DNA from 2 places in the Streptomyces sp. A18 genome. Region 2 is predicted to be linked to the other one. Evidence: riboswitches for the same ligand, from Rfam matches in the RefSeq annotation. Region 2 holds a riboswitch; the other holds the start of a gene.
The links. Region 2 has a riboswitch for cyclic di-AMP ahead of AC5P1C_RS09250 (transglycosylase family protein). Riboswitches for the same ligand answer to the same signal wherever they lie in the genome.
Positions count from the first base shown of each region.

Region 1 (5,288 bases), on a different contig from region 2:
TGCTCCTGCGGGGCGAGCACGAGGGTGGCCTCCGTGAAGAGAGCCATGCACACCTCGTAGACCGAGACGTCGAAGCTCGGCGATGCGAACTGCAGCACGCGGCTCGCGGCCGTCAGGCCGAGCCGCGTCTGCTGCGTCGCGACCAGACTGGCCACCCCGGAGTGAGTGACGGCCACGCCCTTCGGCCGCCCGGTCGAACCCGACGTGTAGATCACGTACGCGGCGTTCGCGACGGACACCGGTCCGCCCGGCCGCTCCTCATCGGTGACCGGAGTGCCGTCGTGCCGCGCGATCGCCGCGGCGGTGGCGGGCTCGTCCAACCGCAGTACGGGCACGGCGAGTTCGGGCAGCGCGTCCACCGTGGCCCCTGCCGCCAGGACCAGCAGGGTGCGGGAGTCCTCCACCATGTAGGCGATCCGGTCCGCGGGGTACGCGGAGTCCACCGGCAGATAGGTGCCGCCCGCCTTCATCACGGCGAGGAACGCCACCACCAGGTCGGGGGAGCGCGGCAGCGACACCGCCACCACGGTCTCCGCCGCCACGCCGTGCAGGATCAGTTCGCGTGCGAGCCGGTTCGCGCGCGCGTCCAGGTCGCGGTACGTCAGCGACGTGTCGCCGTACTCGACCGTGACCGCGTCGGGTGTCGCGGCGGCATGCTGCTCGAAGAGTCCGGGGACGGTGGCCGCCTCGACGGGCACGGCGGTGGCGTTGTGCCCGTGCAGCAGCAGATCCCGCTCGGCGGGGCCGAGCAGGTCGAGGTGGGCGAGGGGCAGTTCGGGGTCGGCGGCGATCTGCCGCAGGAGGCGGGCCAGCCGCTCGGCGACGGTCTCGACGCCGCTGTGGTCGAAGAGGTGGCGCTGGTACTGCACGGCCACCTGGAGGTGTGGCTCGGTGTCGACGGTGACCGTCAGCGGATAGTGGGTACCGGCGGACGAACGAACACCGGTGATCTCGAAGCCTTCGTCGCCATCGCCCTGGAGGTCCACGCCGCGGATGCCCACCGCGTACGACTCGGACGTCACCAGCGTGTCGAACAGGACGCTCTTGCCCGTGGCCCGATGGATGTCGGCGAGGCCGCAGTAGTGGCCGGAGAGCGCCTCCTGCCGCTGCCGCATGCCACGCAGCAGATCGGCCACGGTGTCTGCGGGTGTGAGCCGGACCCGCACCGGGAGCGTGTTGACGAACAACCCGGCCATCGAGGCCACGCCGGGCACCGCTTGCGGACGTCCGGGCACGGTAGTCCCGAACACCACGTCCCGCTGCCCGGTGAGCCCGGCGAGGAGCAGCGCCCAGGCGCCCTGTACGACGGTGTCCAACGGCACATGCAACTCGGCGGCGTGCAGGTGAAGTCGACGCGCTTCGGCCGAGGTCAGGGGGACTTCGACTTCACTGACCCCTGCGGACGCGTCCCCGCTCGCTTCGGATCCGGATCCGGAGCGGGCCTCGATCACTGGAGCCAGCAGGGTCGGGTCTTCCACCCCCGCAAGCTCCTCGGCCCACACACGAGCCGCCGCTTCCCGGTCCTGCCCTGACGACCACACCAGGAAGTCCCGGTACTCGGCCACGGGCGGCAGCGCGGAAGCGTCCCCGGCAGCCGCGTAGAGGTGGAGAAGATCCTGCACAAGGAGCGGCAGCGATCCACCGTCGAACAGCAGATGATGTGCCGTCAGTGCCAACTCGAAGCGCTCGGCGCCCACCTTCACCAGCGCCATTCGCAGCAACGGCGGCTCCGTCACATCGAAGTGGCTGCGCAAGTCCTGTGCGAGGAAGGCGGCGACCGCCGGACCCGGCACAGCCGCGCCCGCGGCGATCTCCGTCTGCGTCCCTACGGCCGCCAGGTCCACCTCACGCCACGGCAGCTCCACCCCGTCGACGACCACCTGCACCGATTCCCCGCCGGATCCCGGCACGAATGCCGTCCGCAGATTCGCGTACCGGTCGAGCAGTGCCTGCCCTGCCGCCCGCATGCGCTTGGCCGCCACCGGTCCGCGCAGCGCGATGACGAACTGCATCTGGTAGGTCCCCTGCGACGCGTCGTCGAGGAGCGTGTGGAAGAGCAGCCCCTCTTGCAGCGCCGTCAGTGGCCACACCTCAGCGAAACCCGGGTACCGACGCTCCCACATCTCGATCTCGCGCCGACCAACTGGCGCCGGCGACACCCCGGCCGCTCCGCTCCGCAGGCCGGGATCCGCCACCACCTGGCGAATGATCTGCACGAACCGCTCCGCGAGCGACTCAGCAGCCGCCCGGCCGTACATGTCACCGTCGTACCGGATTGTGCCGACCAGCCCTTCTCCGAGGGCTTCTCCGGGGGCGACAGACAGAGGGCCGAGCCCGGAGTGGGAGTCCTCAGAGGGCATCGGGCTCGCGACCCGATCCCGCATACGCGTCACCAGCGCGGCGAACGACGACTCGTCGCCCGCCGGAATCACTGACGGCACGCCGAGGCGGTGCAGCAGGACCGTGAACGCCGCCTGCAGCACCAAAGTCGCCGTGGTGTCACGCTCGTCGGCCAACTCCTCGACCATGCGCAGGAGGTCGCGGTCGAGGTGAAACTCCACCGAGTCACCAACGGACCGGGGGTCTCCCGGCTCATCCGAGCCGGACCAGTGCGACGAGGCGAAGCGGCCGAGTTCGTTCAGAGAGGTAGCCACGGAGAACCGCACTCCCATCTAGTGGGGGCAAAAGCGAGACGCCCCCTGCGCAGGACTGCAGCCGGGACCGGCGGTGGGGACATCCACCGACGATGCCGGACAGCGCACCCTACGGACCGATTTCTCCGCCTGCTCGGCAGCCCGCCTCAAGTTGGAGTCAAGTTCCGGTTGTTGCACGCACGGCGAAGCGTGCGCTGTCCCGTCGGCACCGGACGGAATCCGGGGTGCGGGACGTCCCCGCGGTCGCGACATACACGGCAGGCGGCTTCCGACAACTCCCCGAGATCCGGGGCCTCGCGAACTGCCCGCCCTCAGGGGCTATATGACGGCACCTCAATACTCTGTCCCGTTGCTGACGAGTTCGGTACTGATTTGCACGCGAGGAATTCGTCCCAGAAAAGGCCGAAGCCCCGGACACATGGCGTGCCGGGGCTTACAGCGGAGGGTACTGAATGCGGTTTAGTACGGGCCGTTCACGTTGTCGATCGACCCGTACCGGTCCGCCGCGTAATTGCAGGCGGCCGTGATATTGGCGATGGGGTCGAAGCTGTCCAACGACGTGCCGGGCACGTGGTAGGCGTCGAACGTGGGGCCGATGACCTGCAGCAGACCCTTGGACGGGGTACCGGCGGCAGCGTTGGAGTCCCAGTTGTTGGTGGCAAGCGGGTTGCCGGAGGACTCGCGCATGATGTTGCGGTGGATGCCCTCGTACGAGCCGGGGATGCCACGCTGGGCCATGATGTCGAGCGACTCCTTGATCCAGCCGTCGAGGTCATTGGTGTACGTCTTCTTCGCCGGGGCGGCGGCGGGCTCGGCGGCCGCCGCGTTCCCGCGCTCGGAGCGGTCCGCCCGCTCGGCGGACGTCCTGGAGGCGTCCGACTTCTCCGCGGCCTGGGCCGGGGCCTTCTTACCGAGGGTGAGCTTGAGACCGGGGTGGATCAGCCGCGGGTCGTCGCCGAGAGCGCTGCGGTTGTCCTCGTACAGCTTCTTCCAGCCGCCGCTCAGCGAGTGCTCTCGGGCGATCTTGGAGAGGGAGTCGCCCGCGGTGACGACGTAGGTCTTCGGGGCGGCGGCGGGCTTGGCGGCTGCGGCAGGCTGCGCCGCACTGGCGGCGGTAGCGCCGAGCATCGGGAGTGCGAGCACGGCCCCGCCGGTGCTTGCGGCGGCGATGCCCCGGGTGAGGGAGCTGGACTTGGGGCGGCGGTGCTTACCCTTTGCAGGCATGACGAATTCCTCTCCGTCGCCTACGAGGTGAGCTGTCGGGTTCGGACGGGAGATGTCCGGCCACACTGTGAATGCGACTTCACCCCGAGCCGTTCCGGATTCCGGATCGGCGGCTTACCTGGGTCCCCCGCTCCTGCCGTGCGTGAGTGTGTGAGTGGAAGGGATTCCGGACAGCGGCAGGATTCGGCGTTCCATCCGGATTGACGGTGACGTTAGGCGAGAAAGTGCGGCCGAAACAAGACCAGAATTCACATAGGGAATGCGCACCTCTTGTCCGTGGTGATCGAAAGCTCTCGCACCCTTTGATCGAAAAGCCCAACTTTCTTTGCGTGGAACGGAAGTACGCTCGGCGACTCCCGGAGCCGCACTCGTTGCCCCTGTGACCCATTTCACGGATTGGAGTGCGGGTGGAATGCGGATCGACGGCCTGCCAGAGCGCGCTATTCCGCATGAGTATCCCGCAATACAGACAGCAATTTATATAAGCCATCAATGATGCGAAGAAGGTTGGTTTCGTCAGAAGACGGACACTGGGTGGTGTCGACGCATCACGATGGGCGAGCGTTGCTCCAGCACTGGCTGCGTTGGGTCGATCCCGGTGAGAACGCCCCGGTCAGGGGCTGATCCCAACCAGGTTGCACCGCTATCTGCGCCGACTAGCCGCGCCGACCCTGGATCATCGACAACAGCATCCCGTGAGTCTCGGCGTCCGCAGCCGCCACGAGCCCGCGGCCTGCGTGTCCGATCGGAGCGCCGTCGACTCCGGAGACGACGCAGCCGACGGCCCGGCACAGGGCGATGCCGGCGGCGAAGTGCAGGCTGGCGGTCAGGTCACCGCCGTCGGTGACGTACGCGGCGCGCTTGCCGGCGGCGACCCAGGCCAGCGCCAGCGACGTGGACACCACCCGCGGCCGGAACCGTTCGACGAAATCAGGGTGGGCGAGCAGGTTCACGGCCCGGAATCCCGGCGCGCTCGGAAAAGGCGGATCAAGGTTCACGTCGACCAGCTGGGTGCCGGCCGTCGGCGCCAGCAACGTGTCGCTCCCGTCGCGCCGAACCCAACCGGTCGCACCGTCGGTGAAGAAGACCTCGCCGCTGAACGGATCGGCCACCGCGGCCGGGCCATGGCGCAGGGCCACGTTGACGGCCACCAGCATGTTGCCGACGGCGTAGTTGAGCGTGCCGCACAAGGGGTCCACGAGCCACTGGCGGGCCGCGTCAGCCGCACCTCGCTGCCCGCCCTCCTCGCCGTGCACCGCGTCCTCGGGCCGCGCCGCACGGATGACGCCGAGGATCGCCTCCTCGGCAGCCACATCGGCGTCAGTGGCGAAGTCCCCGGCACCCTTGTCGATGCGGGTGTGCCGCTGCCCGTACCTGGTGTGCACGGCCTGCGCGCCGGCGAGCGCCGCG
Region 1 covers NZ_JBWLKL010000005.1:52,640-57,927, reverse strand. The annotation lists gene AC5P1C_RS10415 (non-ribosomal peptide synthetase) at 1-2,654, opposite strand, end outside; gene AC5P1C_RS10410 (transglycosylase SLT domain-containing protein) at 3,114-3,878, opposite strand; cyclic di-AMP (ydaO/yuaA leader) riboswitch at 3,881-4,037, opposite strand; gene AC5P1C_RS10405 (inositol monophosphatase family protein) at 4,535-5,288, opposite strand, start outside.
Region 1: linked by a shared signal. The riboswitch ahead of AC5P1C_RS10410 (transglycosylase SLT domain-containing protein) and the one ahead of AC5P1C_RS09250 (transglycosylase family protein) in region 2 are both predicted to bind cyclic di-AMP.

Region 2 (5,288 bases):
GGCTGGTCACCCGGTACGTCGATGCCAAGCAGGCCCTCGCCGACCAGCGGCTCAGCAAGAACCCGGCCCATCACGGCGAGCCCGCGCACGCGAAGAGCAAGACCGGGATCCCGGGCGAGCGCAGCGCGAACCTCATGACGCATCTGCTCAACATCGACCCGCCCGACCACACGCGGCTCAGGCGCCTCGTCTCCAAGGCCTTCACTCCGCGCCGTATCGCTGAATTCGCGCCCCGCGTGCAGGAGTTGACCGAGCAGCTCATCGATCAGTTCGCGGAGAAGGGGGAGGCCGACCTCATCCACGACTTCGCCTTCCCGCTCCCCATCTACGCCATCTGCGACCTGCTCGGCGTGCCCCGCGAGGACCAGGACGACTTCCGGGACTGGGCGGGGATGATGATCCGCCACGGGGGAGGGCCCAGGGGCGGGGTCGCCCGGTCGGTGAAGAAGATGCGCGGCTATCTCGCCGAGCTGATCCACCGCAAGCGCCTCGAACCCGGCGACGACCTCATCTCCGGGCTCATCCGCGCCTCCGACCACGGCGAGCACCTCACCGAGAACGAAGCCGCCGCCATGGCCTTCATCCTTCTCTTCGCCGGGTTCGAGACCACCGTCAATCTCATCGGCAACGGGACGTACGCCCTCCTCACCCACCCCGAGCAGCGCGAGCGGCTCCAGGAATCGCTCAAGGACGGCGGCGACACCGGTCTTCTGGAGACCGGACTCGAAGAGCTGCTCCGCTTCGACGGGCCCGTCGAGCTCGCCACGTGGCGGTTCGCCACCGAGCCGCTGACGATCGGAGGGGAGGAGATCGCCACCGGAGACCCCGTCCTCGTCGTCCTCGCCGCCGCCGACCGTGACCCGGAACGCTTCGCCCGGCCGGACACGCTCGACCTCTCCCGCCGCGACAACCAACACCTCGGCTACGGCCATGGCATTCATTACTGTCTCGGTGCGCCGCTCGCCCGGCTCGAGGGCCAGGCCGCCCTCGCGACCCTCCTGCGGCGCCTCCCTGACCTGCGCCTCGCGGTGGAACCTGGTGATTTGAGATGGCGCGGCGGGCTCATCATGCGCGGACTCCGCACGCTCCCCGTGGAGTTCGCACCCGCACAGCGGAGCAAATAGCCGGGGTGTGGGGCGCCTTGTGGCTGACGGGTCGTCAAGACTGTGACTTTCACGTGATCTCCCCTGCATCGACTTGTAACAAGCGTTCGAGTGCCGCTACGTTCACCGACGACTCGGCATCCCGTGCCGCAGTCGTCGCTCCAGTCACGCGAAAGGCAACCGCATGCTCTCCGGCAATGGTCGTCACCGACGCCCCCGCCAGGCCCCGGCCCTGATCGTCGCGGCAGGAGTCGCAGGATCGGCCATCGCCATCCCGCTGCTCGGCGCGACCAGCGCGAGCGCGGCGGACACCGCCACGTGGGACAAGCTCGCGGAGTGTGAGAGCGGCGGATCCTGGAGCGCGGACGCGGGCAACGGGTACTACGGCGGACTCCAGTTCTCGCAGCAGGTCTGGGAGGAGTACGGCGGCCTCGACTTCGCGCCGAGCGCCGACCTGGCCAGCCGCTCGCAGCAGATATCCGTCGCCGAGAAGGTTCTTGACGACCAGGGCACCGACGCCTGGCCGAGCTGCGCGCCCATCGCCGGCCTCACCGAGGACGGCGCCGCCGCCGACGTCGACCCCGGCGCTCCGATCACGACGATTCCTTCCGAGGAGCCGACGGACGCGACCGAGCCCGGTGACGGTGAGTCGACCGAGTCGGGTGAGCCGACCGAGTCGGGTGAGCCGACCGAGTCGGGTGAGCCGAGTGCGTCGCCCAGCGAGTCGGCCGATCCCTCGGACGGCACCAAGTCCTCCGAGAAGCCCGATGCCGACGACCAGGCCGACGACGAGGCGCGAGACAAGAATCACGACGAGTCGGGCAAGCCGGACGACTCGGCCGACTCCGGTGACACCACCGACTCGCCCGACTCGGACAAGTCCGGGCAGGACGACGCCACTTCCCCCACCCCCACCCCTTCCGCCGGTGAGGGCGAAGGCCGTCACCGCGGCGACAGCGCGGACGACAAGCCCTCCGACGGCGCCTCTCGCGAGGGCTCGGGCCGGCACGCCTCCCGTGGCGACGAGCGTCAGCAGGACGGCGCCGACGGGACGTACACGGTCCGCTCGGGAGACAGCCTCTGGGGCATCGCCGACGACCTCGACGTGAAGGGTGGGTGGGCCGAGCTGTACGAGGAGAACGAGAAGTCCGTCGGCTCCGACCCCGATCTCATCCTGCCCGGTCAGAGCCTCGATTTGGGCGAAAAGTAGGGGTAGTTGGCGAGTCGTTTTGCGCTTGATGTCCCAATTGGCGCAAGTGAGAGATGGGTCTCAGAAGCCCTGATCGTCTTTGAGTTTCGGCCGATCGCATGACTACGGTCGTGACCGCTCGCCACAGCGGGCCCCGCCGGTCGGTACGCCGAGTCCTGCCAACGGCCGTTCGGGAACAGTCGTCGCGTAATGCGCCGTAGGCAGGAGCGGGGGAACCAAGGTTTCCGCCGGGCCCGGCCGTTGAGCATCGCGAGAGCGATGCGGAGAGACGGACGGGATCGGCTAGGGGTTAAGCCGCGCTCAGGAAGCGCGGCCGGGCAACTTCATCGGCCCGAACCCGACAGCTCACCTCGCAGGCGTCGGTGAGGGGATCACTCATGCTGTTTTCCAGCAAGGGCAAGCACCGCCGCCCGTCCAAGGCCACCCGCGTCGCCACGCTCGCCGGCGTCACCGGTGTCGCAGTCGCCGCCCCGCTGATGGCGGCCGGCTCGGCCTCCGCCGCGACCAACTCCGAGTGGGACGCCGTCGCGCAGTGCGAGTCCGGCGGCAACTGGTCCATCAACACCGGCAACGGCTACACGGGCGGCCTGCAGTTCTCGTCGTCCACGTGGGCGGCGTACGGCGGCACGAAGTACGCGCCCACCGCCGACAAGGCCTCCAAGGCCCAGCAGATAGAGATCGGCGAGAAGGTCCTCGCGGGCCAGGGCAAGGGTGCCTGGCCGAGCTGCGGCGTCGGCCTGTCGAGCGCCTCCAACGAGGGTGGCGGTGCGCAGGAGAGCGCCCCGCAGCAGACCCAGGAGCAGCAGCAGCCGCAGAGCAAGCCCAGCGCCCAGACCGAGCAGCCGCAGCAGGCCGCTCCCAAGGCCGAGGCCCCCAAGACCGAGTCGAAGAAGACCGTCGAGACCCCGACCGGCAAGAAGGTCAAGAAGGGCGACGGCGAGTACAAGGTCAAGAAGGGTGACACCCTTTCCAAGATCGCCGAGGCCAAGGACGTCAAGGGCGGCTGGCACAAGGTGTACAAGCTCAACGGCGACATCATCGACAACGCCGACATGATCTACCCGGGCCAGCAGCTCCACCTGAGCTAGTTCTGGCGGGGCGCCTCGCGGTCTTGTTCGTCTGCGGGTGCTTCGTGGCTGGTCGCGCCCACGCGGCGGAGCCGCATATGTCACAGCCCCGCGCCCCTTCGGGGCGCTACCCCGTCCCCACGGGTCCACCCCGCCCCGGTGCGCGTATCCCCCGTACGCACCGGGGCGGGGTCCGTTTGTCCCCACACGGACCCCACTGCTTTGTTCCGTTCGGAAACATTTTGCTCTCGGTTTGTCCACAGGGCGGTCGGTCGGCTGGCTCTTGTCCGGGAGCCGGTTAGGCTCGTGTCCGCGAGGCCAACGCCCCGCGTACCGCGTCACATCCCAGAAGGAGATGCTCGTGCCGTCCATCGACGTCGTCGTAGCCCGGGAAATCCTGGACTCCCGAGGCAACCCCACGGTCGAGGTCGAGGTCGGCCTCGACGACGGCAGCACGGGTCGTGCCGCCGTTCCGTCCGGTGCGTCCACCGGTGCTTTCGAGGCCATCGAACTCCGTGACGGTGACCCCAACCGTTACCAGGGCAAGGGCGTGGAGAAGGCCGTCCTCGCCGTCATCGAGCAGATCGGCCCGGAGCTCGTCGGGTACGACGCGACCGAGCAGCGCCTGATCGACCAGGCGATGTTCGACCTCGACGCCACCGACAACAAGGGCTCGCTCGGCGCCAACGCCATCCTCGGCGTCTCGCTCGCCGTCGCGCACGCCGCGTCCGAGGCCAGCGACCTGCCGCTGTTCCGCTACCTGGGCGGTCCGAACGCGCACCTGCTGCCCGTCCCGATGATGAACATCCTGAACGGCGGGTCGCACGCCGACTCGAACGTCGACATCCAGGAGTTCATGATCGCGCCGATCGGCGCCGAGTCGTTCTCCGAGGCCCTGCGCTGGGGCACCGAGGTCTACCACACGCTGAAGAAGGTCCTGAAGGACAAGGGCCTGTCCACCGGCCTGGGCGACGAGGGCGGCTTCGCCCCGAACCTGGACTCCAACCGCGCCGCGCTCGACCTCATCCTCGAGGCCATCAAGCAGGCCGGTTACGTCCCCGGTGAGCAGATCGCGCTCGCGCTCGACGTCGCCGCGTCCGAGTTCTACAAGGACGGCTCGTACGCGTTCGAGGGCAAGTCCCGCTCGGCCGCCGAGATGACCGAGTACTACGAGGAGCTCGTCGCCTCGTACCCCCTCGTCTCCATCGAGGACCCGCTGTTCGAGGACGACTGGGCCGGCTGGAACGTCATCACCGAGAAGCTCGGCGACAAGGTCCAGCTCGTGGGCGACGACCTGTTCGTCACCAACCCCGAGCGCCTGGCCCGTGGCATCGAGGAGAAGTCGGCCAACGCCCTTCTGGTGAAGGTCAACCAGATCGGCTCGCTGACCGAGACCCTGGACGCCGTCGAGATGGCCCAGCGCAGCGGCTTCAAGTGCATGATGTCCCACCGCTCCGGCGAGACCGAGGACGTCACCATCGCCGACCTCGCCGTCGCCACCAACTGCGGCCAGATCAAGACCGGCGCCCCGGCCCGCTCCGAGCGCGTCGCCAAGTACAACCAGCTCCTGCGCATCGAGGAGATCCTGGACGACGCCGCGGTCTACGCCGGTCGTTCGGCGTTCCCCCGGTTCCGCTTCGCGGACTGATAAGCACAGCAAGGGCTGAGCCGCTTCCCGGGCCCCGGCTCGGGCTGCGGCGCCTGAGGAGTTACCTACGTCCCCGTACTCGGTCCCGTACCGTGTGCGGGGACGTACGTACGTATCGGGGAGGCGGCACACATGGCCGTGAAGGACCGCGACCGGTTCTCCACCGCGACCAGGCTGCGGCTGCTCGGCGAGCAGACCGCGGAGCGTGTCTACCGCTCCCAGACCAAGCGCCAGGCACGCCGCTCCCGGCTCACGGGACG
Region 2 covers NZ_JBWLKL010000004.1:265,926-271,213, forward strand. The annotation lists gene AC5P1C_RS09240 (cytochrome P450 family protein) at 1-1,124, shown strand, start outside; gene AC5P1C_RS09245 (LysM peptidoglycan-binding domain-containing protein) at 1,288-2,313, shown strand; cyclic di-AMP (ydaO/yuaA leader) riboswitch at 2,496-2,687, shown strand; gene AC5P1C_RS09250 (transglycosylase family protein) at 2,691-3,401, shown strand; gene eno (phosphopyruvate hydratase) at 3,742-5,028, shown strand; gene AC5P1C_RS09260 (FtsB family cell division protein) at 5,161-5,288, shown strand, end outside.